DNA from 2 places in the Paenibacillus provencensis genome. Region 2 is predicted to be linked to the other one. Evidence: riboswitches for the same ligand, from Rfam matches in the RefSeq annotation. Region 2 holds a riboswitch; the other holds the start of a gene.
What was found. A riboswitch is a leader RNA that binds a small molecule or an ion and turns the genes downstream of it on or off. The one in region 2 is predicted to bind glycine.

Region 1: linked by a shared signal. The riboswitch ahead of sdaAB (L-serine ammonia-lyase, iron-sulfur-dependent subunit beta) and the one ahead of gcvT (glycine cleavage system aminomethyltransferase GcvT) in region 2 are both predicted to bind glycine.

What each region holds. Positions count from the first base shown of each region.
Region 1 covers NZ_JBHTKX010000003.1:118,517-126,579, reverse strand. Annotated here, with positions in the region: gene ACFQ3J_RS19305 (LLM class flavin-dependent oxidoreductase) at 1-1,007, shown strand, start outside; partial or broken gene sdaAA (L-serine ammonia-lyase, iron-sulfur-dependent, subunit alpha) at 1,180-2,077, opposite strand; gene sdaAB (L-serine ammonia-lyase, iron-sulfur-dependent subunit beta) at 2,067-2,759, opposite strand; glycine riboswitch at 2,962-3,073, opposite strand; gene pstB (phosphate ABC transporter ATP-binding protein PstB) at 3,700-4,458, opposite strand; gene pstA (phosphate ABC transporter permease PstA) at 4,498-5,394, opposite strand; gene pstC (phosphate ABC transporter permease subunit PstC) at 5,394-6,326, opposite strand; gene ACFQ3J_RS19275 (phosphate ABC transporter substrate-binding protein) at 6,486-7,433, opposite strand; gene ACFQ3J_RS19270 (LysR family transcriptional regulator) at 7,756-8,063, shown strand, end outside.
Region 2 covers NZ_JBHTKX010000007.1:41,666-49,728, reverse strand. Annotated here, with positions in the region: gene gcvPA (aminomethyl-transferring glycine dehydrogenase subunit GcvPA) at 1-678, opposite strand, end outside; gene gcvT (glycine cleavage system aminomethyltransferase GcvT) at 675-1,808, opposite strand; glycine riboswitch at 1,976-2,099, opposite strand; glycine riboswitch at 2,101-2,276, opposite strand; gene gcvH (glycine cleavage system protein GcvH) at 2,513-2,905, shown strand; gene ACFQ3J_RS23865 (hypothetical protein) at 3,098-3,607, opposite strand; gene ACFQ3J_RS23860 (cysteine-rich CWC family protein) at 3,730-3,954, opposite strand; gene ACFQ3J_RS23855 (endonuclease MutS2) at 4,233-6,233, opposite strand; gene thiM (hydroxyethylthiazole kinase) at 7,013-7,855, shown strand; gene thiD (bifunctional hydroxymethylpyrimidine kinase/phosphomethylpyrimidine kinase) at 7,859-8,063, shown strand, end outside.

The DNA of each region.
Region 1 (8,063 bases), on a different contig from region 2:
CATCCCATAAGAAATTACAGGAGATTCCCTTCTCCATTCTAGATCTGGCCACGGTAACAGAAGGCTCTAACATCAGCAGTGCGCTGAAGAACTCCCTTGAGCTGGCTCAGCATGCAGACGAGCTTGGTTATAACCGTTTCTGGCTGGCAGAGCATCATAACATGCCGGGGATTGCAAGCTCTGCAACTTCCGTAGTTATCGGCCATATTGCAGGCGGGACGAAGCGTATTCGCGTCGGCTCTGGCGGTATTATGCTGCCGAATCATGCTCCTCTTGTCATTGCAGAACAGTTTGGCACGCTCGAATCTCTGTATCCCGGAAGAATTGACCTCGGTCTCGGACGCGCTCCGGGCTCTGACCAGCTGACATCTCGTGCCCTTCGCCGCGGACCAGGAAGCGACGGTCAGGACTTTCCGCAGCGCCTTGAAGAATTGCAGCACTTTTTCAAACCAACTTCCACCTCATCAATGCAGGTGCATGCATATCCAGGGCGTGGACTGGATATACCAATCTGGCTGCTTGGGTCAAGCGGATTCAGCGCTGAGCTTGCGGCTCGCAAAGGTCTGCCGTTTTCTTTTGCCAGCCATTTCGCTCCAGACTATCTGCTGCCTGCACTGGATTACTACTATAACAACTTCCAGCCTTCTGAAGTGTTAGAGGAGCCTTATGCCATGGTCGCTCTGAATGCTTTTGTAGCAGAGACAGATGCAGAAGCGCACAAGCTTGCGACTTCACATCATAGACAATTTTTGAATATGATCCGTGGGCGCTTCGGTCTCATGCAGCCTCCGGTTGACGAGCTGGACTGGAATATGCAGGAGAAAGCGATTGTGAAAGGGCAGCTCCGCTATTCCGTTATGGGAGACAAGAAAAGTGTTCGTGATCAACTGAATCAAATGCTGGAGCAAACCGGCGCTAATGAGTTCATTGTAACCAGCCCGATCTATGACCATCAGGCAAGATTACACTCGATTAAACTACTTAGTGAAATATTTAATCAAGCGTAATAACGCCCGCCCAATAAAGAAGCCAAGACGAAACAGGGATTCACACGAGTTCCCTATGCATTCGTCTTGGCTTCTTTAATCATCGTTCATTGTTACACAAGAGATATTCCACTGTGCAGTTCAACATATGCCTCTGGCACACCGCACATTATGCCAGTTCCCCGCATTGCTCTCAATCTGCTGCTTTCTTAGGCGCGGTCTTCCCCTTCTTCGCGTCTGCCAGCTGTTTCGTCAGCTTCTTGCCTGTTGGCGTCTGGGCGAGTCCTCCCTGGGCCGTCTCCCGATGACGGCTTGGCATCGCGCTTCCCACTTCGAGCATGACATCGATCACTTCGTCAGAAGGAATCGCACTCCGCACTCCTGCGAGGGCCATATCTGCTGCTGCAAGCGCTGTGACCGCTCCGAGTCCGTTCCGTACAATGCACGGAATCTCCACCAGCCCTGCGACTGGATCACATATGAGTCCAAGCGTATTTTTAAGAGCTAAACCGACCGCATGCACGACCTGCTCCGGTGTTCCGCCGCGAAGCTCAACCATTGCCCCCGCTGCCATCCCGATCGCTGAACCGACTTCTGCCTGGCATCCACCTTCTGCTCCAGATATGAAGGAATTATTAGCAATGACATAACCAATCGCTCCTGCAGAGAACAAACCATTAACCATATGCTCGTCATCCCATCCAAACCGCTCCTGTGCACTTACGAATACACCCGGAATTATACCTGCTGATCCCGCGGTAGGTGTTGCTACAATTCTTCCCATGGAAGCATTCACTTCGGACACGCCAAGTGCATAGGCCATAGCAAGTGTAGATGCATCACCCGAACAGCTCTGATTGTTCTGCAAATAATGGCGCACCCGCTGACCGTCTCCTCCTGTCAGACCACTGCGCGATGTTGTATCCTCGTTCATTCCTTTATGCACAGCCTGCTTCATAACCTGATAATAATCCGCCATCTGCTGCACAACCTCAATTTCTAGCGTTCCGGTCTCCTTCACTTGCTCTTCAATCATCAGCTCAGCCAGCCGTACAGATCGCATTCAGATCCTTTAAATGCTTAAACCGCATCCGTATCGTCCCCTTTCTTCAAATCAATGACCTTGATATCAAAAATATGAGGCAGGGACTTCAGTCTCATGAGTACATCCGATGCCGGTACCGTGTCTGTCTCCATCGCTGTGAGCGCTTCACCATCCCGGCCTTTGCGGTCGACTTGCATGAACCCAATATTGACGCCGGATTCACTGATCGCTGTTGTTACCGAAGCTATAACTCCGGCTTTATCCGAATGCCTGAGCACAACCGCAGGAAAATCACCTGTCAGCTGCACTCGAAAATCATCCAATAAAGAGACGGTAACGTTCCCTCCACCAATGGAAGCTCCCACCATCGTGCAAGTTCGTTCTCCTGCTGACAGCTCAAATTTCACGGTGTTCGGATGTGCCGCCGGAAGACCGCTCGTTACGAATTCATAATCCACTCCCAGCTTCTCAGCCCACTCCTCTGCATCCGGAATTCGCTCATCATCGGTAGCCATATTCATAAGTCCGCTGATTAGCGCCAGATCTGTTCCATGTCCTCTATAAGTGTCGGCAAAAGAGCCGTATAATATCATCTTCGCCTTCTCCGGTCTCGTCCCAAGCCACTGCCGGGCGATACGCCCAAGTCTAACGGCCCCTGCCGTATGGGAGCTGGACGGTCCCGTCATTGCCGGCCCGATAATTGAGAATACATCCTTGAACCTTGTCATCTTAACTCCCCATTTCTCATCGTTCTAACTTATTCTGTGCAGAAATATCAGTTCTTCCACGCAAAAAAAGGACAGAGTAAGGGCGTACATCCCCTCTCTCTGTCCTGGTACCTGAAAGTTTCGTCAGAAGTGGCCGGCGCATAGCAATCGCCCTCACTCTCACTTACCCCTTTGGCGGCGCATCGGCTCTCTCCAGAGTTGCGTCGAATCAAGGTTCTTCTACCTGAGAGATTCTGCTGTATAAGCCGGGTGCTTATCAGCTTGCTCCTTCGGTGTCACATGGTTTCCCACGTGATCTCTCCCATTGATCTTCATCCGCTGTCCTATTCTTTTTTTGTACTGAATCAATTTCCAACTCACTATAAATAGATTAATCGATAAGCTGACTACATGTCAACAAAAGTAACGATCCAACCTTATATAGAGCAGCATAATGTTACTTTTTCTCACACCATAAAGATTTTTTCAGATTTATTCACTACTTGAATCAATTTATATTTATTTCTAATGAGTTGAATCAATTTCATAATACCTTTAGTTGCTTAAATCAAGAGTATATATAGATCAAAATGATATAAAATTGATTCACTTCTCTTAAGATATATTATGCGCATTCTTTGTTATTCGCTTATACATCTAACCCTGTTATACCTGTCATTATAGAGCAATTACATTGGGCTGATCTATAGACTTAGCTTCATCAAAACAGCCACTTCTCGAACGGAGAAGACTAATCAACCAGAGCACCAACGACAGGAGGACAAGCACGATCGATACTGTAAAATACGCCGAGCACAGCGATACTTTTTCTGTATGAATCTACTGAATCCCACTCTGTAATAGCCTGTAGAACTGACACTATGCAAAAAAAGCACAGCTTCGACTTCTTAAGCCGTAAGCTGTGCTCATCTGATCATTATGAATTCTCGATAATCTCCGATCAGCCGAAACGTCCCATAATATATTCTTGAGTCGATTGGTTCTCCGGATTAGAGAAGATTTTCTCCGTTACATCACGTTCCATGAGATTACCCAAGTAGAAGTACGCTGTAAAATCTGAAATCCGGGCTGCCTGCTGCATATTATGAGTAACGATAACGATACGCAGATCTTTTTTGAGCTCGGTAATCAGCTCTTCAATCTTACCTGTGGATACCGGGTCTAGTGCCGAAGCCGGCTCATCCAGCAGCAATATCTGCGGCTCTACCGACAGGGCGCGAGCGATGCATAGACGCTGCTGCTGTCCACCCGACAGGGCCAGGGCAGAATCGTTAAGACGATCTTTGACCTCGTCCCACAGAGCGGCACGACGCAAGCTTTTTTCCACGATTTCGTCCAGATCCTTCTTCCTCTTGACACCGCGGTATTTCGGACCAAACGCAACATTGTTATAGATCGATTTATGGAACGGGTTTGGCTTCTGCCACACCATTCCGATGTTCTGCCGAAGCTTGATAACATCTGTGCCTGGCGCATTCAGGTCTTTGCCGTCCATCCATATATGACCTGTAACGCGAGCCCCAGAAATCTCATCATTCATTCGGTTCAAGGATCTCAGGAACGTGGATTTACCGCATCCAGAAGGACCAATCAAGGCAGTTACGGTATTCTTGGGGAACTCCATGCTGATTCCCTTCACCGCTTCTTTCTCGCCGTAAAAAACACTCAGATCCTCTGTGCTAAAAGGTTGTTGTGGCATTATTCAAAGTACCTCCCTATATACAAAAAGCCGATTCTACTAGTTCATACGCTTAGCCGCTGTCAACTTGCGATATACAACACGTCCAAGCCAGCGCGCAAGCAGGTTAAAGATAAGAACGAGGATAACGAGAACGGCCGAAGCTCCTGCCGCAATCTCAAGCGCATCAGGCGCAAGCTGCTCACTGTTGACTTTCCAGATATGCACGGCTAGTGTTTCTGCCGGACGCATCGGATTCAGCGGTGATCTTTCGCTGAACGGATTCCAGTCCGTAAAGTCAAGCGGCGGACTACTCATGCCGGCTGTATACATCAGCGCTGCGGCTTCACCGAAGATCCGTCCGGCAGCAAGAATCGTACCCGTGATCATGCTAGGCAGCGCAACCGGAAGCAAAATGGAAGTAATGATCTTCCACTTGGACAAGCCGAGTGCAAGACCGGCCTCCTTCTGCGCCGTCGGAACGGAACGGAAGGCCTGCTCTGTCGTACGTACCATCAGCGGCAGATTAAATACGGCGAGCGCAAGTGCACCGGACAAGAGTGAGAAGCCAAATCCAAAGGTGTTAACAAGTAATAGCAAACCGAACAAACCGATAACGATGGAAGGGAAAGAGGATAGTACTTCAACAACCAATCGTATAAAGTTAGTAATCTTGCCTGGTTTCGCATATTCCGCCATATAAATACCGGCTCCCCAACCGAGCGGAATGGTAATGATTAGAGTCAAGATAAGCAGGAACACGGAGTTAAAGAGCTGCGGCCCAATTCCGCCTCCGCCCCGAAGATTTTGCGGCCGGCTGGTAAGGAAGTCCCAGCTGATATGGCTAACGCCGCGAAGTATAATATAACCGATCAATCCCACCAAGATCGCGATAATAAATACAGCGAAAGCGATGATGATGCCAGTGGCTAATTTATCGGCTGTTTTTGGTTTCATCATACCTGGTTTCTCCTTTCAAGCAAACGCACCAGTAAGACGAACAAGAAGGTCATGATCAGCAGCACAAGTGCCATACTCCACAACGCATTGTTGTGAACTGAACCCATTGCAGTGTTACCCATGCTAAGCGTAATTACACTCGTTAGTGTAGATGCTGACTCCAGTAATGAAGTTGGTACAAATGGAGCGTTACCGATAACCATCTGTACCGCCAGAGCTTCACCAAATGCACGCGCCATACCGAGCACGACACCCGTCAGAAGCGCAGGAAGCATCGTCGGAATGACAACACGGGCAATCGTTTGCCAGCGAGTAGCTCCGAGAGCATAGGAGGATTCACGGAGTCCTCCAGGAAGAGACGTAATCGCATCTGCCATAATACTTGTAATTGTCGGAAGAATCATGACGGATAAGACTAGGCATCCTGCAAGAATACCAACCCCTGTACCTCCAAAGATCGAACGCAGTAATGGAACGATGACACTCAAACCAACAAAACCATAGACAACCGATGGAATACCGGACAGGAGCTCAATGGCTGGCTGCAGAATTCGCTTGCCTTTACCGGGTACTATTTCGGTCATGAACAGCGCCGCACAGAGCGCTAATGGACTTGCAATCAGTGCTGCCAGAATTGTAACAGCGAAGGAGCCGACAATGAATGGCAGAGCCCCGTAAGAAGCCGGATCAGATGTCGGGTTCCATGTTGCCGATGTAAAAAATTCTTTGACGCTTACACCGTTAACAAAGAAGGTAGCAAGCCCTTTGGAGGCTACAAAAAAAACAATTGATACAATGACGACGATAAGGAAAACTACACAGATGGAAGTATATATTTTACCGATCCAATCCTCGTAGAAATGCTTCTCCCGCTTGGGACGAGACTGTTCACCGGATTCTAGCACCGGCTCCCTCTTCGTTAGACTCATCTAAACCATCCTTTTGAATCATTTTAGTATAATTTGTATATCTTGCCGTTAACCGAACGAAAGAGGTCGGGCAAATTTGCCCGCCTCTTCTCATTAGGTCATGTATGAAATCATTATTGAGGAATCCTAGATTTCATACCGCTTAATTCGTATTCAGCATTATTTTTCAGTGATGTTACCTTCTACGTCACGCTCAACTTGCATACCGCTAACTGGAATGTAACCAAGCTCTACAACATAAGTGTTCTGAACTTCGTCAGAAACCATGTAATCAAGGAATGCTTTTGTTACTTCATTTGGCTCACCGTTCGTGTACATATGCTGATAAGCCCACACTGGATATTCACCAGACTCGATGTTTTCTACAGTTGCTTCAATACCTTCATACTTAACTGCAGTCAGTGTATCATCCAGATAGGACAATGCTAGGTAGCCGATTGCACCAGGAGTTTCAGTTACAAGCTTCTTAACGTTACCAGAAGATTCTTCTTGAATCGATCCTTCAAGGTCAGGAGCCGCTGCGCCAAGCGCGTATTTCTCAAATGTAGCACGAGTACCAGAGCTTGCAGGACGGTTAATAATCACGATATCTTGATCCGCTCCACCAACTTCGCTCCAGTTCGTCACTTTACCATTGAAGATGTCGGACAGCTGTTGCTTAGTCAGATCTGTCACGCCTACTTCTTTGTTTACTACAGCTGCCATACCAACTACTGCTACTTGATGGTCAACGAGTTGTGCTGCTTGATCAGCCTCAAGCTTCTCTTCAGCAAATACGTCGGAGTTACCGATGTCTGCTTGCTTATCAGCCACTTGTGTAAGTCCAGTACCGCTACCGCCGCCTTGAACTTGAACTGTAATGTTCTCATTACCTTCAATCGTCATGAAATCTTGTGCAGCTTGGTCAACAAGCGGCTGAAGCGCTGTAGATCCTACTGCAAGCACGGAACCGCTAAGCTGTGTTGTTTCTGTGTTGCCATTAGAGCTCCCTGCTGGGTCTGTATTTCCAGATCCGCTCGTATCTGTACCTGATCCGCAGGCAGCGAGTACGACGGTCATCGCTAGTGTAGTCATCATTAAAGGTAATTTCTTAACTCTTTTGAACATGTTAGGTTGTCCTCCCCCAATTTGTGTGTGGTCTTATTTGTGTTCACCACTTACATTACTCATTTTAGTGGTGGTGCATCATCTTAAAATTTATCCTTTGTTAAATGTGTATTAAATATGTATACACAAAATCTATTAAAGCATATAATAAATCTATGATAGATATAAAGAAGTGCGCCTTTTTTCCTGTAATCCTCCTTATAATGAACTAAATTATGATCTTATATTCCAAATGTTGCGTCTATTTTTGCAAGATTACTATATATAGATGTTAAAAATTCGTTTACAAAAGTGATAACTTCAAGCAAGGAGGAACCTCGTAATGAATTTAATTAAATTTCAGATTCTCGTGTTAATAGATAAATGGAACAAAGTTACGGATGTCGCCAAGGAGCTTGAGATGAAGCAGCCGACGGTTTCTTTTCATATGAAGAGCCTTGAGAAGGATATGGGGACCACTCTATATATTGCAGCAAGGGGCAGAATCATGCTCACAGAGGCGGGCAAAGCCATCCTGCCCTATGCCAAGCAAATGATAAATCTGGATCAGACCGCACGGCGAACGGCACAGCTGTTCAGTGAACTGAATCAGGGAAGTCTTCAGATCAAATCTGATCCCATGGTCTCAAA
Region 2 (8,063 bases):
AGCCTGGATGTCTTCTACACTACCGAAGAAATTCGGACTTTGAATCATCACTGCAGCCGTATCTTCACTGATTGCAGCTGCGAGTGCTTCCATATCTGTAACACCATTTGTATAACCAATCTCAACGACCTCAAGATTCAGACCATGTGCGTAACTGGCGAGTACCTGGCGGGATTCTGGATGCACCGTACTCGATACAACCAGCTTTTTACGACGTGTCGCACTTGCAGCCAGATTACCTGCTTCTGCAAAGGCCGTTGCTCCATCATACATACTGGCATTGGCGACAGCCATTCCGGTCAGCTCGCAGATATAGGATTGGAATTCAAAAATCGCCTGCAGCTCGCCTTGGCTGATCTCTGGCTGATAGGGCGTATAAGCAGTATAGAATTCGGAGCGGGAAATGACATGGTTAATAACAGAAGGTACATGGTGGTCATAGATACCTGCACCTAGAAAGCTTGCGTGTGTATCTGCGTTCACATTACGTCCGGCAAGGCGGGACATATGACGAGTAAGTGCGTATTCGTCCAGCTTGGATGAAACAGGGAGTTCGCCTTTAAAGCGGATCTCTTCAGGAATGTCGGAGAAGAGATCCTCCATCGTTTCCGCTCCGATTGCTGCCAGCATTTCCGCCTGATCTTGTTCCGTCATCGGTAGATAACGATTTGCCATTATGAATTCGCTCCTTTTGCCGCTTGGGCTGTAGGTTTTGGTCTTCTATAGAATGGGGTTTTGATCACTTCTGCCTTGAGGCGTTTCCCCCGGATTTCGACTTCAACAGTGGTGCCTGGTTCTGTATACTGAATATCCAGCAGTGCAAGGCCCAGATTGCGTTTGAGTGTAGGCGACTGGGTACCAGTCGTTACCTCACCGATTTGCTCTCCCTCTGCATAGACCGGATAATGAGAACGCGGAATGCCTCGATCCGTAATCTCGATACCGACGAGTTTGCGGGTCAGGCCTTCCTCTTTTTGCTTCACCAGTGCATCCCGACCGATAAAGTCACCAGCAGCCAGCTTCACGAACATGCCAAGCCCGGCTTCAAGCGGTGTAATCGTAGAAGAAAGCTCCTGTCCATATAACGGGAGTTTAGCTTCAAATCGAAGTGTATCTCTCGCGCCAAGCCCGATGGGAAGCAGACCTTCATCTTCACCTGCGGCCATAAGCGCAAGCCATACTTTCTGTGCGTCATCGGCACTGACATAGATTTCGAATCCATCCTCACCAGTGTATCCTGTACGCGATAGAATAACGGTGCTGCCGCTCACTTCCGCACCGTCCACAAAACGGAAAGAGCCAAGCTCAGCAAGATTCACATCGGTCACTTGGGATAGAATAGCTTCTGCCTTCGGACCCTGTAATGCAAGCAAAGCAGTTGCTTCCGATTCATTCACCAATTGAACGTTCTCAGGCAGATGGTCCTGCAGCCAAGTCCAGTCCTTCTCGATATTGGATGCATTCACAACGAGCATGAACAAATGGTCGCTGCGCTTGTAGACAAGCAAATCGTCCACTACACCACCAGTTGGATAGCACATGAGTGTGTATTGTGCCTGACCGATTTCAAGCAGGGATACGTCATTTGTCAGCATTCCTTGTAAAAAGTCTGCTGCATTCTCGCCTTCTACCCGAAATTCACCCATATGGGATACATCGAATAGTCCAGCCTGCTGTCTCACAGCCTCATGTTCTTTCTGGATTCCGCTGAAGGAAACCGGGAGCTCCCAGCCTCCAAAATCGATACAGCGTACATTTGGATATTGTTCATAAAGAGGGAAAAGCGGTGTTCTCAATAATTGGGACATAATTTTCACCTCGTAAAAAGCCGGCTTTCGGCTGTAATTTAGAAGAAGAATAAGTAGAGTTTTCAGAATAAACACTTGAAAAGGGAAAAAGGAAAAAGGGCTATTGGAAAATGGAAAAAGGACAGGCCAAAGAAAAATACACGCTAATAAAGCATGTGTTCTTCTTAGGCTCTGTCCTTGGTACCTGAGAGTTACCCCGCATGATGCTCACGAGTTTCCCCTTGGGTGATCCTTTATTAACATCGTTCGCTTATCGTAAGCAGCGAACGGTTATGGATGCTCTCCAGAGTCGCGTCCGGTAAAAGTCCTTTTTGCCTGAGAGATTCACCCTTTGCTTATCAATGGGCTTACTCCTTCGGCGTTACCATGCGGAAATGTCCCTGCTTACAAGCTGATAATGAACATCATACAACAGCTGTCAGAAGCTCAGAACGATGATCCTGCGGTAATCTCTCCCTTTACGTTCAACCGCTTAATGGGCTAGAATGTTCGGAAATAGCGAACTCTTCCGTTCAATCTAACGCTTATACTACATTAATACGTGATTAAATCCGAAAAGTCAAGGAGTATGTTAAATAAACATATTTTTTGTTAGCATTCTTGACATTGTGATGAGGATTGTTTTACGCTATGGGTGGAAAAAGGGCAGGAACCAGAGAAGAAACACAATTCTAACTTTTGAAAAAAGCGAGGCTGACGAGAACATGAGCGAAGTGATTAACGGTTTGTTGTATAGTAAAGAGCATGAATGGGTTCAAACGTTAGACGGAGATACGGTACGTATCGGGATTACTGAATTTGCTCAGCATCAGCTGGGAGATATTGTGTTTGTGGAGCTGCCTGAAGTTGGAACGGAAATTAACAGTGACGATAGCATTGGTACCATTGAATCGGTTAAGACCGTATCTGATTTGTTTGCGCCAGTAAGCGGAACAATCGTCAGTGTTAATGACAAGCTTCAAGACGAGCCGGAGCTTGTAAATGCTGCACCATATGGTGACGGCTGGATGATTGAAGTGAAAATAAATGGAGATTCCAAAGCTGCTCTTACTAAACTGCTGGATGCAGATGCGTATCGCGCGCATACTGAAGAGTAAGAATATATTTATTTTAATTATCTATAATATATAACGCGTTTGTTTAAATTGTATGAGCTGATTTTCCTGTCTTAAAGGGGAGATCAGCTTTTTTGTATTATTTCGGCTTATAACACTTAGGTATAACTGAACTGAACATGGATTATATCTGTTATGGTAAAAAATGTTTCTCGTGGAACGAAACTCATGGGGTTAATTAATTTTATAAAATCCATCTTGATCCTTTGAAATATGAATCGAAACCGGCTTAATTGCCGAATTCTGATGTTGAGACTGACTTGTTACCGTTATGCTGGTTTCACTTACTGGTGTAGCTGCAAGAGGGGACCAATAAATGGTGTTTCCTTCTTTCAACTCAAGTGATGCTCCCGATGATCTCACCTGCTTGCCAGCCGAACCTTCCTTAACCAGTAATTCACCAGAGGAAGTTGCTATAATTAGTGGGAAATTATTATGATCTTCACTTATTTCGATTGGGAATCCGGGAACGCTGCTCATCACCACAGAATATTTATCTAGCGGGAATGCGACTTGAAGGGAGCTGTGACCATCGTACTCTGATGATATGTTTGAAGGTGGAGATATAGCAGAAGGTACATTGGGCCACAGAATGAACGCGAAGGCAAGAAGGATGGAAGAGACGGTAAGAGTAAATACTTTTGACTTGAATGATGATTGTGTCCTCATGACATGGGTCTTCATAATGATAACCTCCCGGAAAGATTAGTATATATTTTATATAACGTTCACTTGCCGCTAAAGTTTTGAATATACAATCATTCGCATATGAAATTGATTGATAAGGTGAAAAATATCCAGGCAGCTTAGACTTCGTCCGTTCCCCTGGCATGAAACTCGGTCACACATGCTTCACACACACATGCCTTGCGTCTCTGCTCGTCCGGAATACGTGACAGCAGCTCCTTGGGCACAGACTGGCTCATGCACCAGCATTCAGTGTGAGGTTTCCCGGCTGCATTGGCACATCCATTAGGCTTGTGGCATAAGGGGCAAATGTGCGGATTGATGTCAATCGTTAAGGAGGGCATCTTTTTCACCTGCTTATTATTAGTCTGTTGGCTGTACAAAATCGACCAGTATCAAGAAAATGAGCATCCGTGCAATCACGATACCGTATTCAAATTTAAGCTTAAGTCTATCATATGGGTAACTGAATCCAAAGTCATATTTGTACGTAAGCCAGGATATGAGCTTACCTAAGAAGTAAAGTATTTTTCATGGAAATGTTAAAGACGGACGAGGAGAGACAAATCCCCGCCCGTCTTGGGTTATTCAATTGCATAATTCCGCTTATTCAAATGAACATTTAAGACTCGTCTTTTGGCATTTCTATACTGAGACCCGGAACATGCTTCTTGGACATTTGCTTTCGTTTTTTTCGAATCTCCTTAGTCTGGGAGACAACGTCAAAATCGTAGTCGTCCGGGTAAAGCTCCTCGCCTGCAATATGAAGCTTCACTCGCTGCTTGGCAATTTTCAGCTTTTTTCCTCGAATAAGTACGGTAAGCTTGCCTTTTGCATCCTCTGCTTCGACGATAATCCCCCCTTCCTTCATATAAGGGATGTGCACCCTGTCACCAACTTGCAGCGGCCGGACCGGCTGAGCTTCCACATCGCTTGGTTGAGGTCTCTTGGCATGGGCAGCGCTGGATTCTCGGCGGTCGTTATTCACCCGATTTGTATTGTCACGGGTTAGATCTTGAGGATCTAAACTTCGGGATTCCGCGAGGTTGACCTCGTTACCGCTGGATTTCGATTCCCCTAACGAATCAGCATTCCCTGTCAATGATGTGGCAGAGATCTGTTTGGAACGCTCAATGATATACGGCGGAATTCCGAGCTTTAGGGCAATGGCATAAGCATAGCTGTTTCCTGCTTCCCCAATCGTCAGCCGATATAACGGCTTTAATGACTCGGTATCAAATTCCATGCGGGCATTTTCGAATCCGTTAGCCGAAGCTGCGAAATTTTTGATCTCCGAAAAATGGGTTGTTGCCACGACAGTAGCCTGCCTTCTATGCATCTCTTCCAGCAGAGCAATGGATAGTCCGGTTCCCTCCCCAGGATCTGTACCCGAAGCCATTTCATCAATAAGAATGAGCGTTGAGGGGCCCGCCATCTTCAGAATCTCGATGATGTTCTTGATGTGGGCAGAGAACGTACTGAGCTGATGCTCGATACTCTGACCATCTCCGATATCGACGGCAACTTGCTCAAATACGCTCAGCTGGCTGCCTTCTCCAACAGGGACTAGAAGTCCGGACTGGGCCATCAGCGTCAACAAGCCGATGGTCTTGAGGCACAATGTTTTACCGCCGGTATTGGGACCTGTAATGATCAAGGACTTGAATGCATCACCAATGTGGAAGTCCAGTGGAACCATATGATTCACGAGCGGATGCCGTGCGGATCTTAATCGAATGACCCCATGATCGACGAGATGAATGGACCGTCCCTGATAGGAGAGAGCATAGCGCGCTTTGGCGAATAAAAAGTCATACATGCCCACTGTGTCCGTATTAACCCGAAGCTCATATTCAGCTTGATCTGCCAAACGCGTCAATTCACTGAGGATCTTCATTTCTTCTCGCTGCTCCGCAGCACGATGCAGACTGAGCTCCATCTGGAGGGCAGCGATTTCGTCAGGCTCAATAAATACCGTTTGGCCACTGGCTGATTCACCGTGAACCGTTCCTCTGATAAGCTTGCGGAATTCCTTCTGGACAGGCAGGCAGTAGCGATCCCCGCGTCTTGTAATGAGCTGGTCCTGCAGAATAGAACGGTGCTTGGACAGGAGGGTATCGAGCTTTTTTTTCAGCCGTTCCTCAATGACCTGAACTTGTTTTCTCGTCTTGAGCAGCTCTTTACTCGCGTGATCCGTTACCCGTCCTAAGTAAATACAGCGTTCTACCTCTTCACGAAGGGAATCCAGGGTGTACATGGAGCCAGCATAGGCACTTACATTCGGGGCGATTTCTCCTTTGGATTGCATGTACTTCATAAGCTGGGCGCAGCTTCGCAGAAATTGCAGTAGATGCATGAAATCCTGTTCGGTAAATAAATAGCCGGTGCCCAGCAGATTCATGATATTCTCGATTCCTGACAATGAAGGAAGAGGGACGCTTGCTCCGTGCCGGATCAGTCCCAGTGCCTCATCCGTTTCAGCCAGTGCCTGACGGATCTGGGTTAGACGAGTCATGGGGGACAGCGAATCGATCTGTCGCTCTCCAAGGTAGGATACCGCGTAGGACCGCAGCTGTTCTTTGACAGTATTGTATTCGAGTCTTTGCATGCTTTGTTGATTCATGGGTTAATGCTCCTTTTTTTGTAATGTTTGAATGACGTTGAAGCGGATAAAAAAAAGACGCAAGAAACGAACAGAAGCGTTCGTTCTTACGTCTTTATGCATGAGTTATCTTAAGGATCGGGCAAAGAATGCTGCTAATCCATAAGGTATCAACCTGTGAGTGGCCCCCGGTCATCAAAGTTATGTTCATAACAGAACATTGATGGTCTGTAAATAGATGGATTCCGGGTACAAAAAAACCGCGCTGCAAAAACAGCACGGATGAGTTCACAAGTCAATTATTACATAACTCATGTTCATAGAGAGTTTGGTTATCCGCTGTTCTTAACTGATTTCATGAGGCATCTGAAGTGAGTGCTTGAAAATGCGCATAAAAAATAAACATCGCAAATTCAGGCGATAAAGCAATAGATCAAGCCTCAGTATGAAATTAATTAGTTAAGAACGATCACCGACATCAAAAATCTCTCCTTTTTTGGATGAGTTACTTTGTATCATAGGCTACAGGTTAGCAAAAGTCAACAAATTGAATATTGGGAAGATGTACTATACAATGAAGAGGAACGAGCAACTTCAACAATTATATAAATACGGGAGCCTGCGGAAGCAAGCTGAGAGTACAACTAATCTGTTGTTGACCGGTTGAACCTGCCATGGATAATGCCAGCGTAGGGAGCGAACATGATGATTACGCATGCTTTCGCATGCGTTTTTTTATATTTGCGGTACCCCTCAGTTCCAAGATCGGCTCCTGTGTACCTTCCAAAAAGAAAGGTCTGATGACGATGTCTAATGATGTACTATCCTCTCTTATTACTCGAATTCATGAAGAACAACCATTGATTCATAACATAACGAATACGGTCGTTACGAATTTTACGGCTAATGGTTTACTAGCCCTTGGTGCTTCCCCGGTCATGGCATATGCGGAGGAGGAAGTGGCGGATATGGTTCAACATGCCCGCGCACTGGTGCTCAATATCGGGACACTTACTACAGACCTTGTCAATACGATGGTCACCGCAGGCAAGGCGGCAAATAAATACGGTGTTCCTGTGCTCCTTGATCCTGTCGGAGCGGGAGCTACACCTTATCGAACGGATGCGGCTCTTCGGATTCTTCGTGAAGTGGAGATTACACTGATTCGAGGCAATGCAGGAGAGATCAGTCACCTCATCGGGGAAGGAATGACTGTAAAAGGTGTAGATGCAGGTCAATCCGAGGTCGTAGAACGAGCCCAAATGGCGGTGCGTGCTGCCCGAACATTGGGAACAACCGTCGTTGTATCTGGTCCAGAAGACGTCATTACCAATGGTGATACAGGACTTGTTATAAAGTCCGGCCATCCGTTACTAACACGTGTCACAGGGACAGGCTGTCTCTTAACCTCTGTCATCGGTGCTTTTCTTGCAGTTCATGATTCGGTATTAGAAGCAGGAGCCGCGGGTCTCGGCTATTACGGAGCGGCTGCAAGCATAGCAGGACAGAAGACAGAGCAGATGGGAACTGGCAGCTTCCAGATTGCATTTTTGGATGAACTGTCCAATCTTGAGCCGTCTGTTTATGAGAAGTATGTGGAAATTACAGATATGAACGAGCTGTTCATCAAGGAGGAGGCATAAATGATGGAAATCGCTAAGGCGCTTACCATTGCAGGTTCAGACAGCGGAGGCGGAGCCGGAATCCAGGCCGATATCAAAACCTTTCAGGAGCTGGATGTCTATGGCATGTCAGCACTCACAGCGGTTACTGCCCAAAATACACTTGGCGTGCAAGGCGTTTACTCTCTGCCGGTTCCATTTGTAGCGCAGCAGATTGAGTCTGTCTTTG